Regions from separate parts of the Vescimonas sanitatis genome, predicted to be linked through region 1. Evidence: a T-box and tRNA genes for the amino acid it is inferred to sense, from the RefSeq annotation. Region 1 holds a T-box; the other holds one or more tRNA genes.
The links. A T-box is a leader RNA that pairs with one kind of tRNA and senses whether it is charged. The one in region 1 lies ahead of tyrS (tyrosine--tRNA ligase), so its partner is inferred to be a tRNA-Tyr.
Positions count from the first base shown of each region.

Region 2: it encodes a tRNA-Tyr, which carries the amino acid that the T-box ahead of tyrS (tyrosine--tRNA ligase) is inferred to sense. The anticodon was not compared.

Region 1 is NZ_JBMGPW010000001.1:253,117-263,914, forward strand. It holds gene recN (DNA repair protein RecN) at 1-1,396, shown strand, start outside; T-box leader at 1,469-1,717, shown strand; gene tyrS (tyrosine--tRNA ligase) at 1,791-3,017, shown strand; gene queA (tRNA preQ1(34) S-adenosylmethionine ribosyltransferase-isomerase QueA) at 3,188-4,213, shown strand; gene tgt (tRNA guanosine(34) transglycosylase Tgt) at 4,229-5,365, shown strand; gene yajC (preprotein translocase subunit YajC) at 5,433-5,882, shown strand; gene ACOMDU_RS01350 (hypothetical protein) at 6,011-6,445, shown strand; gene ACOMDU_RS01355 (stage II sporulation protein M) at 6,797-7,390, shown strand; gene xerD (site-specific tyrosine recombinase XerD) at 7,413-8,297, shown strand; gene ruvC (crossover junction endodeoxyribonuclease RuvC) at 8,394-8,906, shown strand; gene ruvA (Holliday junction branch migration protein RuvA) at 8,908-9,513, shown strand; gene ruvB (Holliday junction branch migration DNA helicase RuvB) at 9,527-10,567, shown strand; gene ACOMDU_RS01380 (sigma-70 family RNA polymerase sigma factor) at 10,694-10,798, shown strand, end outside.
Region 2 is NZ_JBMGPW010000004.1:222,949-233,746, forward strand. It holds gene ACOMDU_RS06965 (bifunctional metallophosphatase/5'-nucleotidase) at 1-1,533, shown strand, start outside; tRNA gene ACOMDU_RS06970 (tRNA-Val) at 1,700-1,775, opposite strand; gene ymfI (elongation factor P 5-aminopentanone reductase) at 1,888-2,622, shown strand; gene ACOMDU_RS06980 (XRE family transcriptional regulator) at 2,665-3,420, opposite strand; tRNA gene ACOMDU_RS06985 (tRNA-Tyr) at 3,782-3,866, opposite strand; tRNA gene ACOMDU_RS06990 (tRNA-Thr) at 3,886-3,961, opposite strand; gene ACOMDU_RS06995 (hypothetical protein) at 4,105-4,338, shown strand; gene ACOMDU_RS07000 (sigma-70 family RNA polymerase sigma factor) at 4,319-4,606, shown strand; gene ACOMDU_RS07005 (YitT family protein) at 4,747-5,628, shown strand; gene ACOMDU_RS07010 (DUF8052 family protein) at 6,082-6,621, shown strand; gene ACOMDU_RS07015 (carbon starvation CstA family protein) at 6,618-8,348, shown strand; gene ACOMDU_RS07020 (septum formation initiator family protein) at 8,511-8,810, opposite strand; partial or broken gene yabQ (spore cortex biosynthesis protein YabQ) at 9,040-9,309, opposite strand; gene ACOMDU_RS07030 (YabP/YqfC family sporulation protein) at 9,254-9,538, opposite strand; gene ACOMDU_RS07035 (RNA-binding S4 domain-containing protein) at 9,643-9,882, opposite strand; gene ACOMDU_RS07040 (HU family DNA-binding protein) at 9,942-10,217, opposite strand; gene mazG (nucleoside triphosphate pyrophosphohydrolase) at 10,291-10,798, opposite strand, start outside.

The DNA of each region.
Region 1 (10,798 bases):
GATCCAGACCGACGGTAAAAACGTATGTCGGGTCAACGGCCGTCCGGTAACAGTGGGACAGCTGCGGGCGCTGGGTGCCCAGCTGCTGAACATTCATGGACAGCATGACGGGCAGCAGCTGCTGGACGAGGAGCAGCACATTGTGTATCTGGACAGCTTTGGCAGGGCGGGAAGCCTTATAAATACATATGCTGAGAAGTATAAGCACTTTACAGATATACGGCGGCAGATCGGGGCGCTGCAGATGGATGAGGCAGAAAAAGCCCGGCGGGTGGATACCCTGCAATATCAGATCGAGGAGCTTCGTCGGGCAAAATTGAAGCCCGGAGAAGAAGAGGAATTGACAGCGCGGCGGGGGATGCTTCGGAACGCGGAGAAGTTCCTGGACGCGGTGGCCGGGGCGGACTATGCCCTGAACGGCGACGACAGCGGCGGCGGGGCGCTGAGCGCCCTGCGGCAGGCCCAGGACGCGCTGGGTGGCGTACGCCATTTGGATGACGCTTTCGGCCAGCTGTATGAACGGTTGGGGGAGGCGTACAGCGAGGTCTACGACATCGCGGCTACCGTGGAGGACAAGCGGGGCGAGCTGGATGTGTCGCCCGGTGAGCTGGACCGGGTGGAGAGCCGGATGGACCTGCTGTACCGGCTGAAAAAGAAGTACGGCGCGACCGTGGAGGATATGCTGGACTACCAGGCCCGGTGCGAGGCGGAGCTGGCGCAGATCGAGGATGCCGGTGACACGCTGGCGCGGCTGGAGCAGGCGCTGTCCAAGGCGGAGAAGGAGGCACGGCAGGCGGCGCAGGCGCTGTCCGACGCGCGAAAGGCGGCGGCGGAACAGCTGACGTCGCAGATACTCGCCGAGCTGCAGCAGCTGGACATGGGGAAGATACGCTTTGCGGTGGACTTTGCAGAAAAGCCTCTGGACAGCGACGGCATGGACACGGTACGGTTTTTGATGTCTGCCAACGTGGGCGAGGAGCTGCGTCCCATCCACAAGATCGCCTCCGGCGGCGAATTGGCCCGGATCATGCTGGCTATGAAGAACGTGCTCAGTGAGCAGGATCACGTGGGGACGATGGTGTTCGACGAGGTGGACACCGGCGTTTCCGGCCGGGCGGCCCAGAAGGTGGCGGAGAAGATGGCGCGTATCAGCCGCAGAAAGCAGGTGCTGTGCGTGACCCATCTGCCGCAGCTGGCGGCTATGGCGGACACGCACTTCTCCGTAGAGAAGGGCGAAAGAGGCGGCCGTACCTATACAGAGGTGCGGCGGCTGGACAGAGATCAGCGGCGGCGGGAGCTGGCGCGGCTCACCGGCGGCAGCCATGTGTCCCAGACCATGCTGGACGGGGCAGAGGAGCTGCTGGTACAGGCGGAGAAATTCCGGGCGGAGCTGTAGCTGTTTTTCGCAACATGAAAATAGTGGTTGACAAACGAAAAAAATCTGCTACAATAACCTCAACTTGATACTGTAACAGCGATGAAGGGAATAAGTAGCGCATTTCAGACCTGCAAAGAGAGCCTCCGGCCGGTGTAAGGAGGAGAGGAAGAAATGGGTGAATACATCCCGGAGCAGCCTCCCGAACGTTCGCGTGAGCCAGTAGGGATGTGTCGGGTCCGCCCGTTACAGCGGTAGGGTGTGTCTGCACCCAACGAGGTCGTGTCTGCGAGGGCATGGCGAATATGAGGTGGTACCGCGAGCGTCTGCATCGCCCTCTGTCGAGATGACAGGGGGCGTTTTTTATTCCCTGTCACAAGAAAACAAATGAACATACAGAAAGGAAATTGAAGCTATGGGTATTTATGAGGAACTGGTGGCCCGCGGTTTGATCGCACAGGTCACAAATGAAGAAGAGATCCGCGAGATGGTCAACAACGGCAAGGCCACATTCTACATCGGCTTTGACTGTACGGCGGACAGCCTGCACGTGGGCCACTTTATGGCGCTGTGCCTGATGAAGCGTTTGCAGATGGCGGGCAACAAGCCCATCGCCCTGATCGGCGACGGTACGACCCTGATCGGCGACCCCTCCGGCCGCACCGACATGCGTCAGATGCTGACCGAGGACGCCATCAAGCACAACGCGGAGTGCTTCAAGCGCCAGATGGAGAAGTTCATCGACTTCTCCGACGGCAAGGCGCTGATGCTGTACAACTCCGAGTGGCTGAAGCCCCTGAACTACATCGAGATGCTGCGTGAGGTGGGCGGCTGCTTCTCCGTGAACAACATGCTGCGCGCCCGCTGCTATGAGCAGCGTATGGAGCGTGGTCTGAGCTTCCTGGAGTTCAACTACATGATCATGCAGAGCTATGACTTCTACTACATGTTCCAGCACTACGGCTGCAATATGCAGTTTGGCGGCGACGACCAGTGGAGCAATATGCTGGGCGGCACCGAGCTGATCCGCAAGAAGCTGGGCAAGGACGCCCACGCCATGACCATCACCCTGCTGATGAACTCCGAGGGCAACAAGATGGGCAAGACCGCCAAGGGCGCTGTGTGGCTGGACCCCAACAAGACCAGCCCCTTCGAGTTCTTCCAGTACTGGCGCAACGTGGATGACGCCGACGTGCTGAAGTGCATCCGTATGCTGACCTTCCTGCCGCTGGAGGAGATCGACAAGATGTCCACCTGGGAGGGCTCTCAACTGAACGAGGCCAAGGAGATCCTGGCCTACGAGCTGACCAAGCTGGTGCACGGCGAGGAGGAGGCCGAGAAGGCCAAGGCCGCGTCCAAGGCGCTGTTTGCCGGCAGCGGCGACACGGAGCATATGCCCACTACCGAGCTGACCAACGATGATTTCGGCGGCGGCAGCATCGACGTGCTGACCCTGCTGGTGAAGTGCGGTCTGGCGGCCTCCAAGGGTGAGGCGCGCCGGCTGGTGCAGCAGGGCGGCGTCTCCGTCAACGATGAGAAGGTGGCGGCCATTGAGACGACCTTCGGCTGCGAACAGTTCACCGGCGACGGCGTGGTCATCAAAAAGGGCAAAAAGATGTTCCACAAGGCTGTTTTGGTGTAAGCTGTGCGCTGCATCTGTAATTATTGCCATCGTTTTTTGGAAAAGCCGCGGTATGACCGCGGCTTTTCCCTATGCAAAGGAACTTTTCCCGGGAAAAACGTTGCATAAAGGCGGGAAATATACTATAATATCCCGCGGTGTGCAAATTTTGAATGAATGAGTGATACACGATGAAAACACACGATTTTTACTTTGACCTGCCGCAGGAGCTGATCGCGCAGACACCGTTGGAACGGCGGGACGGCTCACGGCTGTTGGTGCTGGACAAGAAAACAGGGGCGGTAGAGCACCGGCATTTTTACGATCTGCCGGAGTATCTGCGTCCGGGCGACTGCCTGATCCTGAACAACTCCCGGGTACTGCCGGCGCGTCTGCTGGGGCACCGATTGCCCGGCGGCGGAGCCTGCGAAATTTTGCTGCTTATCGACCGGGGCGACAACATCTGGGAATGTTTGGTGCGGCCGGGGAAGAAGCTTCGGAAGGGCGCACAGGTCATTTTCGGCAGCGGTGAATTGACGGCGGAGGTGGTAGACGAGCTGCCCGACGGCAACCGGCTGGTAAAGTTCTCTTATGAAGGCATCTTTCTGGAGGTGCTGGAGCGGCTGGGTAAGATGCCCCTGCCGCCGTACATCAAGGAGGAGCTGCAGGATCAGGAGCGCTATCAGACGGTGTACTCCAAGGTCAACGGCTCGGCGGCGGCGCCCACAGCGGGGCTGCACTTTACGCCGGAGCTTCTGGAAAAAGTACAGGCAATGGGTGTAAAGGTAGGATACGTTACACTTCATGTGGGACTTGGGACCTTCCGCCCGGTGAAAGAGGACGAGATCACCGACCACACCATGCACAGTGAATACTGTGTGATCCCCCAGGAGACGGCCGATCTTATTAACGAGACGAAGAAAAACGGCGGGCGTGTCATCTGCGTGGGTACCACCAGCTGCCGCACGATAGAATCTCAGGCAGCGGAGGACGGCACCATGCGCGCCAGCGCCGGATGGACAGATATTTTCATCTATCCGGGGTACAAGTTCAAGGTGCTGGACGCACTGGTGACAAACTTTCATCTGCCGGAGTCCACACTCATCATGCTGGTATCGGCATTAGCGGGACGAGAGCACGTGCTGGCTGCCTATCAGCAGGCGGTGGAGGAACGGTACCGCTTCTTCTCGTTTGGCGATGCGATGTTCATTCAGTGAAAGCAGGAGAGAGAAATGTTCAAGGTTATCAAAAAAGAGGGAAAAGCCCGGCGAGGTGTGTTTACTTGCGCCCACGGCGGCGAGGTGCAGACGCCGGTATTCATGAACGTAGGCACCCAGGCCGCCATCAAGGGCGGCGTCAGCGCTATCGACCTGAAGGAACGGCTGGGGACGCAGATCGAACTATCCAACACCTATCACCTGCACCTGCGCCCCGGCGACGATGTGGTGCGGCAAATGGGAGGACTTCATAAGTTCATGCGCTGGGACGGACCGATCCTGACCGACTCCGGCGGCTTCCAGGTATTCTCGCTGTCGGGGCTGCGAAAGATCAGTGAGGAGGGTGTGACGTTTGCCAGCCACCTTGACGGACACCGCATCTTCATGGGTCCGGAGGAGAGTATGCGTATCCAGAGCAATCTGGGCAGCGACATCGCCATGGCCTTTGACGAATGCGTGGAAAACCCCGCACCCTATGACTACGCCAAGGCCTCCTGCGAACGGACGCTGCGGTGGCTGGAACGCTGCAAGAAGGAGCACGACCGGCTGAACGCTTTGCCGGACACGGTAAACCCCGGACAGATGCTTTTCGGCATCAACCAGGGCGCCACCTACGCCGATCTGCGGATATGGCATATGCAGCAGATCGCCAAGATCGACTGCGACGGCTATGCTATCGGCGGACTGGCGGTGGGTGAGCCTACGGAGGTGATGTATGAGATCATCGACGCGGTAGAGCCGTATATGCCGGCGGATAAGCCGCGGTATCTCATGGGCGTGGGCACGCCCAGCAACATCATTGAGGGCGTGGCCCGGGGCGTGGACTTCTTCGACTGTGTGATGCCAGCGCGCAACGCGCGGCACGGAAAGCTGTTTACCTGGAAGGGCACGCTGAACATCAAAAACGCCAAATACAAGCTGGATGAACAGCCTATCGACCCTGAATGTGACTGCCCGGTGTGCCGGCAGTTCAGCAGGGCATATCTCCGGCACCTGTTTACAGCGGAGGAGATGCTGGGGATGCGCCTGGCGGTGATGCACAACCTGTATTTTTACAACAAGCTGACGGAGCGTATCCGTGACAGCCTGGACAACGGGTGCTTTGACGCATTCCGGGAGGAATACAGTAAAAAACTGGCGGAGAAGATATAAACCTCTTGCCAAAAGCAAAAGAACTATGTATAATAGTATCACTTTGTTGTTAAAGGAGTAATGTTCCATGATTCAGATCGCTTACGCTGATGCTGCCGCTGCCACCACCACCGGCGGCATGGGTTCCACCATTCTGATGATCGTCCTGATGATCGCCATCTTCTACTTCCTGATGATCCGCCCCGAGAACAAGCGGAAAAAGCAGGCCGAGGAGATGCGGAGTTCTCTGAAGAAGGGCGATTGGCTGACCACCATCGGCGGCGTGTACGGCCGCGTCGTGGCTATCACCGACCGTACTGTGGTCATCGAGACCAGCGAGGACCGCGTTCGCGTGGAGTTCCTGAAGTCCGCTATCGGCCAGGTAGGTACCCTGGACGAGCAGGCTGCCGCCCAGCAGCGTCCGGTGAAGAAGGCTAAGAAGGAAGAGGCCGCGGAGGAAACTCCCGCTGTGGAGGAGAAGGCCTCTGATGAGGTCACCGAGGCTCCCGCTGAGGCTGACAAAACCGACGCCGAGTAATACAGACCGAGAGGAGCGCTGCCCGGAGGGCGGCGCTCTTTTTGCGCTGACAGCGATCGGGATCGGTGTATCATGTGATGCAGACCTTCCGCATAAGCTGAAGCAAAGCTGATGCGGGAGGTATTCTTATGTCTTGGAAGCAACTGGCCGGCAAAGGAACGTGGCTGGGCACCGCCACAGCGGCAGTCGTGCTGCTGGCAGCACTGGGCGTATCGTCACTGCTCCTGCTGCGGGGCATCGTGCCGGAGCGCGCGATGGGTCCGCTGGTATGGGGCAGCAGCGTTCTGGCGTGCTTCTGCGGCGGACGTATGGCCATACGGCAGGGCGGCGATGGTCCGCTGCCTCGGGCGCTGGCAGTATCCGCCTGCGTATATGGTGCAATGTGGATCGCGGCGCTGACAGGAAACGAGGCGATACATTTTACCGGCAGCGGTATTGCCCAGACCTGCGCCGTGTGGGGCGGCGGCCTTTTGGCGGGACTGATCGGAACGAAGCAGAAGCGGAGGAGACCCCACAGCGGTCACAGAAAGAGCGGTGACCGTCGAAAACGGGCGGTAACATAAAGCGGCGCATGGTTAAAATAACGAAAACGTGTTTTTGCGGCATTTTTTATCCGACGGTGCGGCGGGCGGCAGGGGAGTCGTTCGCCGCATCACGCTTTTCAAGATATGGTGCAGGGATTTTCGGCATTTCCCCGGATATTGGGATTTCGGCATTTTTATAAACCGTGTCAGTACCCCGGTATACCTTGTTTACATAATTAAGTTGACATAACATTTTGACATAATTTACAAAAAATATGTTTTTGCGGAAAACCTCTTGCGGTTTTGTGAATTTTGCCATATATTTATTATTACGTTTTGGCACGTCTATCGAGAGGGCTTGGCTCATACACTGTGGACGAGGTGAGCCCTATGAAGCTGCGTCGACGCCGTATGCCTGTTCTCCAGCCGCCGAAGGCGCGGCTGTACATACTGTGCCTGTTTCTTGCCGCCGGGATCCTGGCGGGCTTTTTAGCGGGTCGGACTGTGGCATCGGAGGACCTTCTGTCGTTGAGCCGCTATGTGACAGGCTATGCGAGGCTGAATGCAGAAGAACCGCGCAGCGCGGGGCTGTGGCAGGTCCTATGGACCTATCTGCGCTATCCGGCCGCGGCGTTTCTGCTGGGCTGTACAGCCTGGGGCGTGATGCTGATCCCGCTGACGTGCGCGGCCCAGGGCTTCTTCCTGTCGTTCGCGGTGCAGTGCTTTGCCGCTGCACTGGGAAAGCAGGGCGTGGTATTGGCGCTGGCGGCGCTGGGACTGCGGTGTCTGTTCACCATACCATGTCTGCTGACGATAGCGGCGGACAGCTTTGCGTGTGCGTGGCGCCGGGCAGAACGTCAAAAGCCGGAGGTGAGAGACCGGCGGAGCGTGATCATCTGTGTGTTTGTATTGCTGACCGGGACAGTGGCGGAGTGCGCCCTGGTGCCGCGGCTTTTTGCATGGCTGATGCCAGGCTTGACTTGAAAGAGAGAGGAGTGAGGGACACATGACGGACTTTATCGCGGCATACCGCGACTATCTGACTGAGGAGAAGCACGCCTCCGCCAATACCCTCAGCTCCTATATACGTGACCTGACCCAGTTTCACAGCTGGCTGCTTTCCGTGGGCGTAACGGATATGCGGAAGGTGAAGAAAGAGACGATCAATGAGTATCTGCTGCATATGACCCACAGCGGCAAAAGCCCCGCCACAGTCACGCGGTCCACAGCGTCGATCAAGTCATTTTATGCCTATATGATGCAGTGCGGCGCTGTGAAGAGCAACCCGGCCAAGAGCGTGGTGGCCATGAAGGTGGAGAGGAAGTATCCGGAGATCCTCTCCAACCGGGAGGTAGAGCTGTTTTTGGAGCAGCCCAAATGCGTGGACGAAAAAGGCTTCCGTGACCACGCCATGCTGGAGCTGCTGTATGCCACCGGAATTCGAGTCAGTGAGCTGATCGGTCTGGATGTCAGCGATGTCAATTTGTCCGCCGGCTTTATCCGCTGCCGCAGCAAGGGAAAGGAGCGCATCGTGCCGCTGTACACCGCTGCGGTGAAGGCTCTGGAGGACTATGTGCGGGATATTCGTCCCCGGCTCATCGCCGATGAGGAAGAGCATGCGCTGTTTGTGAATATGAGCGGCGAACGCATGAGTCGCCAGGGCTTTTGGAAGATCATCAAGTACTATCAGGAAAAAGCGGGCATCGAGAAGGATATCACCCCCCACACCCTGCGCCATTCCTTTGCCGTACACCTGCTGGAAAACGGCGCCGATCTGCGATCCATTCAGGAGATGCTGGGTCACGCGGATATCAGCTCCACGCAGATATATACACACGTTATCAAAAAGCAGCTGAAGGATGTATATAATAAGGCCCATCCCCGTGCATAACAGCCTATCAAACCGCCCGGTTTTCCGGGCGGTTTTTGTTGCTATTTTTATTCCAGTTTGCTATAATAGAACAAATGTTGGGAGGTGGGCGCAGCTATGCGGATACTGGGCATCGACCCCGGCATCGCCATTGTGGGCTTCGGGCTGATCGAATCGAACCGGGGCAGTGTGCGAATGCTGCAATACGGCGCTGTGACTACCGAGGCGGGACTGCCGCTGGCGACACGTCTGGTGCAGATCGAAAACGACATGACCGCGCTGATCGCCCAACTGAAGCCTGATGAGATCGCCGTTGAGGAGCTGTTTTTCAGCAAAAACATCACCACAGGTATCGCCGTGGCCCACGGGCGGGGTGTGATCCTGTGTACGGCGGAGCGACTGGGCGTACCCATATTCGAATATACCCCCATGCAGGTGAAGCAGGCGGTGGCCGGCTACGGCCTGGCGGACAAGAAGCAGGTGATGGACATGACAAAGCGGCTTTTGAAGCTGAAGACAGTGCCGAAGCCGGACGACGCGGCAGACGCGCTGGCCATCGCCATATGCCATGCCCGCAGCGCTACCAGCCTGCTGCGGCGTAAGGACCCCGACGTGAAGGAGACTGTCTGATATGTATTATTATGTGAACGGCACCGTGGCGGAGATCGATGCGGGGCTGGCGGTCATCGACTGCAGCGGCGTGGGCTACGCCTGTGCCACGACGAACTATACGCTCTCCCAGCTGAAAAAGGGCGCACCGGCCAAGTTGTACACTTATCTGAATGTACGCGAGGACGCCATGGAGCTGTTCGGCTTCGCCGATCAGAGTGAGCTGCGGAGCTTCAAGCTGCTGATCGGCGTATCCGGCGTAGGCCCCAGGGCGGCGTTGTCTATCCTGTCCGCCGTAACACCGCAGCAGCTGGCGCTGGCGGTGGTGACAGAGGATGAAAAAGCACTGACTGCTGCCAACGGCATCGGCAAAAAGATTGCTCAGCGGGTGATACTGGAACTGAAGGACAAGCTGGCACGGGAGGAAGCGCTGGGCGGCACATCCGTTAAGGGCGGTGCGCCCGCGATGGCTGCGGTGCCCCACAGCAAGAAAAGTGAGGCGCAGTCGGCATTGGCGGTGCTGGGCTACGGCAGCGCGGAGATCGCCGCAGCACTGAAAGATATCGACATGGAAGCGCTGACGCTGGAGAACATCATCCGGCAGGCGCTGAAGCGCATGATGAAGTAGAGGAGGGGCGCACATGAGCATTGATTTCGGGGCGGACCTGTACGAGGAGCCTATCGTCGCCAAAACGTTTCTCAGTGAGGATGCCAACGAAGGTTCTCTACGGCCCCACACACTGGCGGAATACATTGGGCAGGAGAAGGCCAAGCAAAACCTGTCGATCTTCATTGAGGCGGCGCGGCGGCGGACAGAGTCTCTGGACCATGTGCTGCTGCACGGCCCTCCGGGACTGGGCAAGACCACACTGGCGGGCATCATCGCCCAGGAGATGGGCGTGAATATCCGCATCACCTCCGGACCGGCTATCGAGAAGCCCGGGGACCTGGCGGCGCTGCTGACGAACCTGAGTGAGAACGATATCCTGTTCGTGGATGAGATACACCGGCTGAACCGGGCGGTGGAGGAGATCCTGTACCCGGCCATGGAGGACTACGCCATCGATATCATCATCGGCAAGGGACCTTCTGCCAACTCTATCCGGCTGGATCTGCCGAAATTCACACTGATCGGCGCCACAACACGGGCAGGGTCGCTGTCTGCACCGCTACGGGACCGCTTTGGCGTGACGCTGCGGCTGGAGCTCTACACGCCTGAGGAGCTGGCAAAAATCGTGACGCGCAGCGCCGGCATCCTGAACGTGTCTATTGAACCGGAGGGCGCTATGGAGATCGCGCGGCGGTCCCGGGGCACGCCCCGTATCGCCAACCGGATGCTGCGGCGGGTACGGGACTTCGCCCAGGTGATGGCCGACGGCGTTATCACCAAGTCCGTAGCGGACAAGGCGCTGCTGGCGCTGGAGGTAGACTATCTGGGTCTGGACAACGTAGATCGACGGATGCTGCAGGCCATTATTGAAAACTATGGCGGCGGCCCGGTAGGTCTGGACACGCTGGCGGCCACCATCGGCGAGGAGTCGGTGACGCTGGAGGATGTGTATGAGCCATACCTGATGCAGATCGGCTTTTTGACCCGAACGCCCCGAGGGCGCTGCGTCACGCAGAAGGCCTATGCACATCTGCACATTGCGTTTACGGGCCAGCAGCAGCTGGAATTGTAGTGCGCAGAGACGGTTCGATGGAATTTTTCGGTTGTTCTCCGCAAGAAAGCCGTCAAATTTGAGTTATTTTTGACAAAGTTACACGATTGACTTGACAAATTATTTTGTAAAAAGGTATAATAGCGTATGGTGAATGATACAAGGGCTGAATATGACCATCTGCAGACGCTGAGCGACGAGGCGCTGTGCGCTCTGGTAAAGCAGGGCAGCCGCGACGCCGAGGAGATCCTA
Region 2 (10,798 bases), on a different contig from region 1:
GACACAAAACGCTTTACCATCTACTTCACCTCTGACCTCCATGGTTATATCTATCCCACCGACTACCGCAGCCGGCAGGAGAGGAATATCGGTCTGTTCAAGTGTGCCAGCCAGTTTCATAAGGACGGGAACACGCTGGTCATCGACGGCGGCGATATCCTGCAGGGCTCGCCGCTGGGTGCCTACTGCCATGACACATTGGGCGACGCCAGCCGGTTCGCCGAGATAATGAACCGCTGCGGCTACGACTATGTGACCCTGGGCAACCACGACTTCAACTACGGCATGGACTATCTGGACAGCTATCTCAACGCTCTGCACGCCCGCTGCGTCTGCGAGAATGTCCGCTGGGACGGCGCCCGCGTGCGCTTCCCTGCCCGTATCCACACGCTGGAGAACGGCCTGCGGATCGGCATCGTGGGCATCGTCACCGACTACGTGAACATCTGGGAGAAGCCGGAGCACCTGTCCGGCATCACTATCAGCGACCCTATCCCCGCCGCGCGTGCGGCGCTGGAATCCCTGCGGGGCCGGGTGGATGTGACGCTGTGCATTTATCACGGCGGCTTCGAGAGAGATCTGGCCACCGGCCGCGTGCTGTCCACCACCCATGAGAACGTGGCCTACCGCCTGTGCCAGGAGCTGGACTTTGACCTTCTGCTGACAGGGCACCAGCACATGACCGTCCACGGGCAGACGCTGTGCGGTACTTTCGTGGTGCAGCCCACCGACCGGGGACAGGAATTCTTGCACATCGAGGCGGCCATATCCGAAACGGGCAAGCGCTTCACCAGCGAGACGATCCCCGCATCCGGTGCATGCCGCCGGGAGTGGCTGGACGAGTTCGCCGGCATGGAGCGCGGCGCCCAGGACTGGCTGGATCAGGTGGTGGGCCATCTGCCGCAGCCTCTGATGCCGGACACGCCGCTGCACATGGCGGCCGGAGGCAGCGGCCTCCCCGATCTGTTCAACGCGGTGCAGCTTTGGGCCAGCGGCGCGCAGCTGTCCGCCTCCAGCCTGGCCAACGACGCGGCGGGGCTCCCGCGGGTGGTGCGGCGGCGCGATCTGCTGATCGCCTACCCCTACACCAACACGCTGTCGGTGCTGGAGATCACCGGCGCCGTCCTGCGGCAGGCGATGGAGCGCAGCGCGGCATACTTTACCCGGAACGACGACGGCACCCTGCGGGTGTCGGACTGCTTCCTGGAGCCGAAGGTGGAGCATTACAACTATGACTACTACATGGGCGTGTCCTACACCTACGATATCTCCCGCCCGGTGGGGCAGCGGGTCGCTGCCATGACCGTGCAGGGAAAGCCCGTGGCGGATACCGATGTGTTCACCATCTGCCTGAACAGCTACCGCGCCAGCGGCACCGGCGGGTATGACTGCTATGTGGGCTGCCCCGTGGTGCGGGAGATCGGCACGGAAATGTCCGATCTGATCCTGGACTACTTCAAGCAGTACGGCGACGCCATGCCGGAGCGCCGCGGCGATTTTCAGGTCCTTCCGCCTGTGCGGAGCGAGGGATAAGCGCCGCTGCGTCTCGGACAAACCGCTGCCGTTTTACAACGCTTCCTGTGCTCCAAAAGCCCCGGGACCTTTTCGGCCCCGGGGCTTTTTTGGCGTGCGTCACTGACTCGAATTCAAAATTTGCAAAGCAAAAAACCTCGGAACCCTTGTGGTTCCGAGGTTTTCGTGGTGCGCGGTACAGGACTCGAACCTGTGACCCCATGCACGTCAAGCATGTGCTCTACCAGCTGAGCTAACCGCGCAGACAACGATAGTATATTACCCTATCAACCCCGGTTTGTCAACACTTTTCTTGCCTTTCCCGCGGAAATTTGCTATACTCACGGGGAAAGACTGTGAAAAGGGGATGATCCCATGGAAAAGATCGCGCTGGTGACCGGCTCCTCCCGGGGCATCGGACGGGCGGTGGCCCGCCGCTTGGCCGCCGAGGGCTACGCCGTGTGCGTCAACTACCGGGAGCGGCAGGACTGCGCCATGTCACTGGTGGCGGAGATCAGCGCCGCCGGCGGCCGCGCCATGGCCGTGCAGGCGGACGTGGCGCACCGGGTGCAGGTGAACGAGATGGTGCGGCGGGTGGAGGGCGAGCTCGGCCCCGTGTCGCTGCTGGTGAACAATGCGGGCGTGGCGGGACAGGCGCTGTTCCAGGACATCACCGACGCCCTGTGGCACCGGTATTTCGCCGTGAACGTGGACGGGGCGTTCCACACCATACAGGCGGTGCTGCCCCATATGCTCCGCGAACACGCCGGGTGCATCGTCAACGTGTCCTCCATCTGGGGCCTGCGGGGCGCCAGCTGCGAGGTGACGTACTCTGCCACCAAGGGCGCGCTGATCGCGCTGACGCGGTCGCTGGCGTCGGAGCTGGCGCCAACGGGCATCCGGGTCAACTGCGTTGCGCCGGGTGTCATCAAGACCGATATGCTGGGCGCTCTGCCGCCGGAGGTACTCCCCCAGCTGGCGCAGGAGACGCCGCTGGGCCGTCTGGGCACGCCGGAGGACATCGCCGCCGCTGTCAGCTTCCTGGCGGACGAGAAGGCGTCGTTCATCACCGGGCAGGTGCTCACCTGCGACGGAGGATTTATATTGTGACCGCGAAAACGCAGCCCGCCTCGAAAGAGGCGGGCTGCTTCGTTATATATGTCCCTCCGGGAGGGGCTGGGTGTGGAGCATCACCCGGCCGAAGCAGGTGAGGCTGCGGCCGCTGCCCCGGTGGAATATCACGTCCATATCCGAGCGCTTCCGGTTCAGGGAGAACAGGTATACCATACCCAGCGGATCCCGGTAGTACTGCTTGCACAGCATATCGCCGTCCACGCAGAAGATGCCCACGTCGCCGCTTTGCACCGGGTCGTGGTTCACGTAGACCACGGCGCCGTCGGCGATGACCGGCGCCATGGAGTCGCCCTGTATCCGCACGGCCAGCTCCGCACCGGGCGGTACGTCGCCGGTGACCGGTATCAGCTCATAGTCCTCGCCGAACACCGGGGCGGCAAAGCCCGCGGCGGCGGGTGATGTGTACAGCGGGATGACCCGCCTCTCGGCGGCGGGTGCGGCGGCGCGCAGGTCGTCAGTCATTTCGGTCAGCGCGTCCACCAGCGTGTGGACGGTCTGGCGCCCGGACAGGGGCAGATCCCGGTATTTGGCCAGCAGACGGCGCTCCTCGTCACTGTGGCCGCCGGAGGCGGCGCGGTAGCTGCCCCGGTACAGATAGTTGGGCTCAGCCTCCAGCGCGTCAAACAGCCGCAGGAGCACCTCCTCCTTGGGGGCGCTGATGCCCGTCTCGTAGTTGCCCACGGCGGATACGGACACTCCCAGTCGGTCGGCCAGCGCCTGCCGGGTCAGCCCCAGCTCCTCCCGCCGCCGCCGCATTTGTTCACCAAAAGACACGCCGCGCACCTCCTCGACAAATACAGACTGCTTTTGACAGTATACTACGCTGGATTTTTGGTTTTGTCAAGGGATAATCACAAGAAACTTGTGATTTTTGACTTGACATCACAAGTTTCTTGTGATACAGTAGCGTCATCAACAAGTTTCTTGGTTTTGAAAGGGGGTTGTCACAAGAATGCTGTGGCGTGGAGGAGGTGGATACAAACGGCGGCAGAGGGGGCGGCAAAAAACGAAAAGAGCACGCCGGAGCGTGCTCTTTTGCGGCGGGCTGGGCCGCTTCTCTCGGGGCGTGCACATGATAGGTACCGCGGCGTTGACAATAAAAATACCGACCGCCTGAAGGGCTGATCGGTATTTTTGGTGGGGGATGGTGGATTCGAACCACCGAAGGCATTGCCAGCAGATTTACAGTCTGTCCCCTTTGGCCACTCGGGAAATCCCCCAAATATACGGGTATTCAATTGGAGCTGGTGGACGGATTCGAACCCCCGACCTGCTGATTACAAATCAGCTGCTCTACCAGCTGAGCTACACCAGCATCTCACCAGCGAACCGTATTATACCAGAGCTTTCCCTCAATGTCAACAAGAAAGTTTATCAGGAAACAGAAAATTTATCGCTTTAAAGTTATACAGCTTTCACAAAAGAACCATGCAGAACAACGAAAGAGGGGGATCGCATATGACATTATCACAACTTTCCGTACAGTACGACGCCAGCGCCGCGCTGGTGGCCGGGCGGCTGGCGCAGCTGCGCCTGGCCCTGCGTACCACCGGCGATCAGGAGGAGGCCCGGCGTCTGCGCCGCCGGATCGCGGAGCTGCGGCCCATGCTGGAGCAGTGCCGCCGCCTGACCCAACTGACGGCCCGCTACTACGACAGGAGCTTCTGCGGCTATGGCGAGTACCGTATATGACCCCATGGATCGGGCGGGTCTTGAGTTCTGGCTCCACACCCAGGCCGGGGACAACAGCGAACGCCGCCGTCGGCTGCTGCGGAACCTGCCCAAGGCTGTGGCGGCGGAGCTGACGCCCCGCCAGCGGGAGGTCCTGGCGCTGTACATGGAGAGGGACATGAACGTGACCCAGATCGCGGCGGTGCTGGGCGTCAACAAGTCCACGGTGTCCCGTTCACTGCACCGGGCGCTCCGCAGACTGGAGCGCTGCCTGCGATATAGCTTTTGATCCGCGGCGGAACGAGAAGTGCTTGACATTTCCCGTTCCGCCACATACTATATACGTACCGTATACGTACCATATATGTATCACCTACGTATCCTGCCGGTATTACTGACATTACCATGGAAGAAAAGGAGTATCGCTCCATGTATCAGAAACTCATGCACAACAAGAGCCTGCGCCTGATCGGCGGTCTGCTGGGCGGCCTGCTGCTCAGCGTGGCCATCAACGTGTTCATCGTGCCTCAGGGCCTCTACGGCGGCGGGGCCTACGGCCTGTGCCAGGTGATCCGTACCCTTCTGCAGCGGGAGCTGTCTCTCTCCCTGCCCTTCGACCTGGCCGGTGTACTGTATTTCTTCGTGAACATTCCCTTGTTCCTGCTGGCCTACAAGGCCCTAGGCCGGGAGTTTTTCTGGAAGGCAGCGATCTGCACCGTCTGCAACTCTGTCTTTCTGGCGGTCATTCCCTCGCCGTCCACGCCGGTCATTCCGGATATCCTCACCAGCTGTATGGTAGGCGGCATCCTGGCGGGTTTTGCCTCTGGATTGGTGCTGACCTGCGGCTGCTCCACCGGCGGCCTGGACATCCTGGGGCTGTATCTCAGCAAGAAGGGCAGCCGCTTCACCGTGGGTCGGTTCTCCATTTTCTTCAACGCGCTGCTGTACACCCTGTGCTTCTTCCTGTTCGACGCCACCACCGCGATCTACTCCGCTATATATAATGTGCTGAGCAGCCTGTTTCTGGACCGTATCCACCGGCAGAATGTTACGGTACAGCTGCTGATCTTCACCAAGAAGAACGACCCCCAGCTGCCCCGCTACATCATGGAGCAGTTGGACCGGGGCGTTACCAGCTGGACGGGCCGGGGCGGCTGGACCGGCGACGAGGTGCAGGTGCTCTGTGTCTGCCTGTCCAAGTATGAGATCGACACCCTGCAGGATGTTCTGCGCCGGGTGGACCCGGATGCCTTCTACATCGTGCAGGAGGGCGTCCATGCCGGCGGCAATTTCGAGCGCCACCTGGGGTGACAGTAACCGAAAAAATCACAAAACACCATCCCACGGGATGGTGTTTTTTTCTTACCTTTTCAGGAAATTGCGGATGTGAAGGCGGCAACGTTTCCAATTTGTCCGCTGATAAAAAACGAAACCGGCGCAAACCGTTCTTACAGGCGGGACAGCGCCTCGTAAAACAAAAAAAACGGCAAGTGTCGGTAACGTTTTCAAACTACCACATTTTTTTGCACAAATCAACCAAAAATTTATACAAACTTAATGTTCAAAAATTGTTCATTTTGCGGCTTGAAAGTTGAAAAACACCGGCGTATAGTAATGATGTTATTAGTGGGCGGGCGTGTTTGTTTGCTAAAAAACAGGAAATGCAACTTTTCCGGTATAAATATTTCGCAGTTTTAATTGCGAAAGGAACGATGAACCACGTCCTGAATGCTAAGAAATCGTTATGAAAAGGGAGGAGCCGCTATGACCCGACAGGAAGCCGTCGACCGTTTGTGCGATGTGTACGCCGGCAGCTATGATGTGACCCGCTGCGAAGAGAACGAGCACGCCTTGGCCGCCACGATGGATTTCTACGCCACCGCCGAGAAGTACGTGCTCTCCAAAAAGGCCAAGCTCTGGCAGGCCAACAGCTTTGAATATGTGTACCTTTTCAATGTTCCCCATCTGACGAAGGAGATATATGAAAGGTGCGAAAAGCTGGCCTACGAACAGGGTATGGCCCGCATCCAGCCAAACTCCACCCATATGTATACCTATATCACCGCGCTGTTTGTCTGTGACAGCTGCGACGAAGACGCCCGCAAGGCACTGAAGCGCTGCAAGCTCTACAAGAGCTTCAAGCTGTCCTACTGGGGCTGGATGGACTTTCATACCGGGCTGGTGGTGCTGCCTGAGGAAAAGATCAGCACCAATGCCAGCGGACATAGTGCAGCACAGGTTTTCGAAAGAGGCCTGTTTCATAAGCAAAAGAAATCGCTATTCAGAAAGGAGAGAGCTGTATGAATGCTGCGTTGTTCCTTATTATTGGCTGCGCTGTCCTGGTCGTAGGTTATATCTTCTACGGCGGCTGGCTGGCCAAGAAGTGGGGCGTGGATAACTCCCGTCCGACTCCTGCCCATACCATGGAGGATGGCAAGGATTATTGTCCTGCCAAGGCTCCCGTGCTGATGGGTCACCATTTCTCCTCTATCGCCGGTGCCGGCCCCATCAACGGCCCCATTCAGGCCGCTGTGTTCGGTTGGGTCCCCGTTATGCTGTGGGTCCTGATCGGCGGTATCTTCTTCGGCGGCGTGCATGACTTCGGCGCCCTGTTCGCCTCCATTCGCCACAAGGGCGAGTCCATCGGTGAGGTCATCGGCGACGCCATCGGCGCCAAGGCCAAGAAGCTGTTCATCACCTTCGCTTACCTGACTTTGATCCTGGTGGTGGCGGCATTCGCCTCCATCGTGGCCAACACCTTCAAGGCCACCTACACCGCTGACGGCGCTGTGGACTATGCGGCTTCCGCTGCCAATGCCTCCACCGCCATCATCTCCATCATGTTCATCCTGATGGCCATTCTGTTCGGCTTCTTTGTCTATCGCCGCAACGCGCCTCTGGGCATTTCCACGGTCATCGGCGTCATCGGCATCGTGGTCTGCATGATCATCGGCCTGAACTGGCATCCCATCTATCTGAACTACACCGTGTGGATGATCATTGTCGGTCTGTACATCGGCGTTGCTTCCGTCACCCCCGTTTGGATCCTGCTGCAGCCCCGTGACTACCTGAGCTCCTTCCTGCTGTACGGCATGATGATCCTGGCTGTCGTGGGCATCGTCGGCTGCTCCCCCACCGTGGATATGCCCGCGTTTACCGGGTTCTATGATACCCTGGCTCCCAGCGGCACGTCCCTGGGCTATATGTTCCCTGCACTGTTCGTGACCATCGCCTGCGGCGCTGTGTCCGGCTTCCACTCCCTGGTGGGCTCCGGTACCACGTCCAAGCAGCTGGATCAGGAGAAGGACGCCAAGCCCATCGCCTATGGCGGTATGCTGATCGAGTGCGCTCTGGCTCTGATCTCCGTCTGCGCTGTTGGTTACATCTGGAACCAGTATGCTGACGGCACCACCACGACGCCTACCGTCGTGTTTGCCACCGGTCTGGCCTCCATGTTCTCCAAGGTGTTCGGCTCCGGCTGCTACAACGTGGTGTACTCCATGCTGATCCTGGCCGTGTCCGCCTTCTGCCTGACCTCTGTGGATACCGCCACCCGTCTGGCCCGCTATATGTTCGCTGAGTTCTTTGTCGAGCCCGGCAAGACCCGCGAGGATCTGACCGGCTGGAAGCGCGTTATCACCAACCCCTATGTGGCTACCGGTATCACCGTGGTGGCTGGCGTGGCTCTGGGTCTGACCGGCTATGCCAAGATCTGGGCTCTGTTCGGCGCTGCCAACCAGCTGCTGGCTGCTCTGGGTCTGCTGGCTGTGTGCTGCTGGCTGGGCAAGATCGGCCGCAACAACAAGATGTTCTACTTCCCCATGTTCTTCATGCTGATCGTGACCCTGACCTCCCTGGTGTTCACCATCAAGGCTCAGATCGTCGGCATCATGGCCGGTGGTCAGGGTGTGGTGTGGTTCTACATCCGTGGTATCATCGGCGTGCTGCTGGTGATTCTGGCCATCGATCTGGTGGTGGAGGGCATCCGCGCTCTCGGCCGCAACAAGAAGGCTGCTCAGGCCGCAGAGTAAATCGCTTATCAGGAGCGTTCGCCCCTGCGTAAGCAGACGGCGCCGTTTCTTCCCTGATATCATTTTCTCCTCACAAAAAGCACAGGCTCCGGCATTCGCCGGAGCCTTTTGCTGTATTCTTCGCAGAAGAAAGCAGCCCCCGGCGCTGCCGGGGACTGCTTTTCAGTCATTCACATCGTAGAAAATTCGCTCGCCGGCCTCGGCCAGCCCCAGCTGGTCGCGGGCCAGGTCCTTGATGAACTCCTCGTCGTCCTTCTTGGCCAGGTCAGACTCCAGCGCCTGGTTCTCCTGCGTCTGCTGCTGCAGCTGTCTCTCCAGCGCGGCCTGCTGCTGCGCGGCCTCGTTCAGCCGCTTGCCCACCCGGATCAGCTCCACGCCTAAAAACACCACCAGCGCGAGAATGACCAGCAGCAATATGGGATTTGTCCGGTGCTTCTTTGCGTGCGCCTGCCCTTTCTGCATGGCGTTCCGCCTCCTTTTCCGCAGCGCGCTTTTTTCTTATCATAACGCACTTCCGACAAAAAATAAAGGCTTTTTTCGCCGCCGCCGTAAATTTTTTCACCGGCCACCACAGCAGCCGGCCTGTGCCCGCGGCGGCGCTGAGCCAGAAGTCCCAGAGCGGACGCATCAGCGGCGAGAGCGCCAGCAGATACACCGCCGCGCCCAGGCCCATGGCGGTCAGCATGATCAGCCGCAGCTCGCCCTGCCCTACCCGCAGGGCGTACCACAGCAGGGCCGGAGCGACCAGCAGCAGAAACGCCGCGTCCAGCCCATGGGTCAGCCGCCGGTCCCGCCGACGGCGCAGCCGCACCAGCCGCAGCAGGTCATAGACGGCCCCGGCCGCCGCGCCCAGGGCCGCTGCGGTCAGGTACGAACGCAGCTGCTCGGAGACAACGGTCCCCACCTCAGCCGAACAGGCGGCTGAACAGCCCGCCGCCCCGGACCTCCGGCGCATCCTCATAGGTCAGCGCGTCGATGCGCCCGTCCACGTGCAGCTCGCCGCCATCCAGGCTCAGCTTGCCGATGTGCAGGCTCTCTCCGCTGACCACCAGCACGCCCGCGCCGGTACGCAGCACGATGCACTGGTCGTCGAAGCGCTCCACGTCCTCTACGCCGGAGACGGTGAGCTTCTCCCGCCCCTCCAGCTGTAAGCGGTGGGCGGTGGCAGGATCGGTGATATCATACGGCATAAAAAGTCCCCTCCTACGATACGGTTTTCGCGCCCCGGCCCTGTGCCGGGATGCGTTTTTTACCATCGTATGAGGGGGCTTGTTCTTTTATGCCGGGTTTGTCCTCAGACCTCTTTATACATGGCCGCAGCCGCGTCTTTGCCCACGTTCTCGGTGACGGACACTACCTCAACCGTCAGCGTTCTTGCACCGAAACGGATCGCGATCACATCGCCCACCTTCACGTCGTAGGATGCCCGCTGTACCCGGCCGTTGACGGTGACACGCTCGGCGTCGCAGGCCTCATTGGCCACGGTGCGGCGCTTGATGAGCCGCGAGACCTTCAGATATTTGTCCAAACGCATGGGGTCCCTCCTATAAGAAAGGCTGGTGTGTCGCCACACCAGCCTTTGCATACGTCAGCTTACTCTGCCACGGCGTCCTTCAGGGCCTTGCCGGCCTTGAAAGCGGGGATCTTGGTAGCGGCGATCTGCACGGGCGTCTTGGTGCGGGGATTGAGGCCGGTGCGGGCAGCGCGCTTCTTGGTCTCGAAGGAACCAAAGCCCACCAGCTGGATCTTCTCGTCAGCCTTCAGGGTCTCGGTGATGGTGTTCAGAACGGCGTTGACGGCAGCGTCAGAGTCCTTCTTGGACAGGCCGGTCTTCTCAGCGACAGCGGCGATCAGTTCAGTCTTATTCATGTTATTTCCTCCCAAAAATTTTCGTTGGTAATTGCCGCAATGGGCGGCTATCCTAAAACGATGTTGTATCGCATTAAGAACATTCTTTGGCTCCGTTCCACAGGGCGGTCATCTCCTCCAGCGTCATGTCGGACAGGCTGCGGCCCTCTGCGGCCGCGGCCTCCTCCATCGCGCGGAAGCGGCGAATGAATTTTTCACAGGTGCCGTTGACAGCTGTTTCCGGGTCCACGCCGCAGAAGCGACCCACCTTTACGGAGGCGAACAGTACGTCGCCCAGCTCCTCCTCGACATTGGTGCCGGCGCGTACCGCCTGCCGCAGCTCGGCAGTCTCCTCGTCCAGCTTGTCCAGCGCGCCGGAGACGTCGCGCCAGTCGAAGCCCGCCTCCGCAGCCTTCTTCTGTATCTTCTCCGCCCGCCACAGACCTGGCAGACTGCGGGCCACGGCATCCAGCGCATCGGCAGTGGTTTTCTGGCCCTTCTCCTGCCGCTTCAGCTGCTCCCAGCTGGCGGGCACAGTGTCTGCCGTTTCCGCCTGACCATCGCCGAACACGTGGGGGTGGCGGTACAGCAGCTTTTTTACC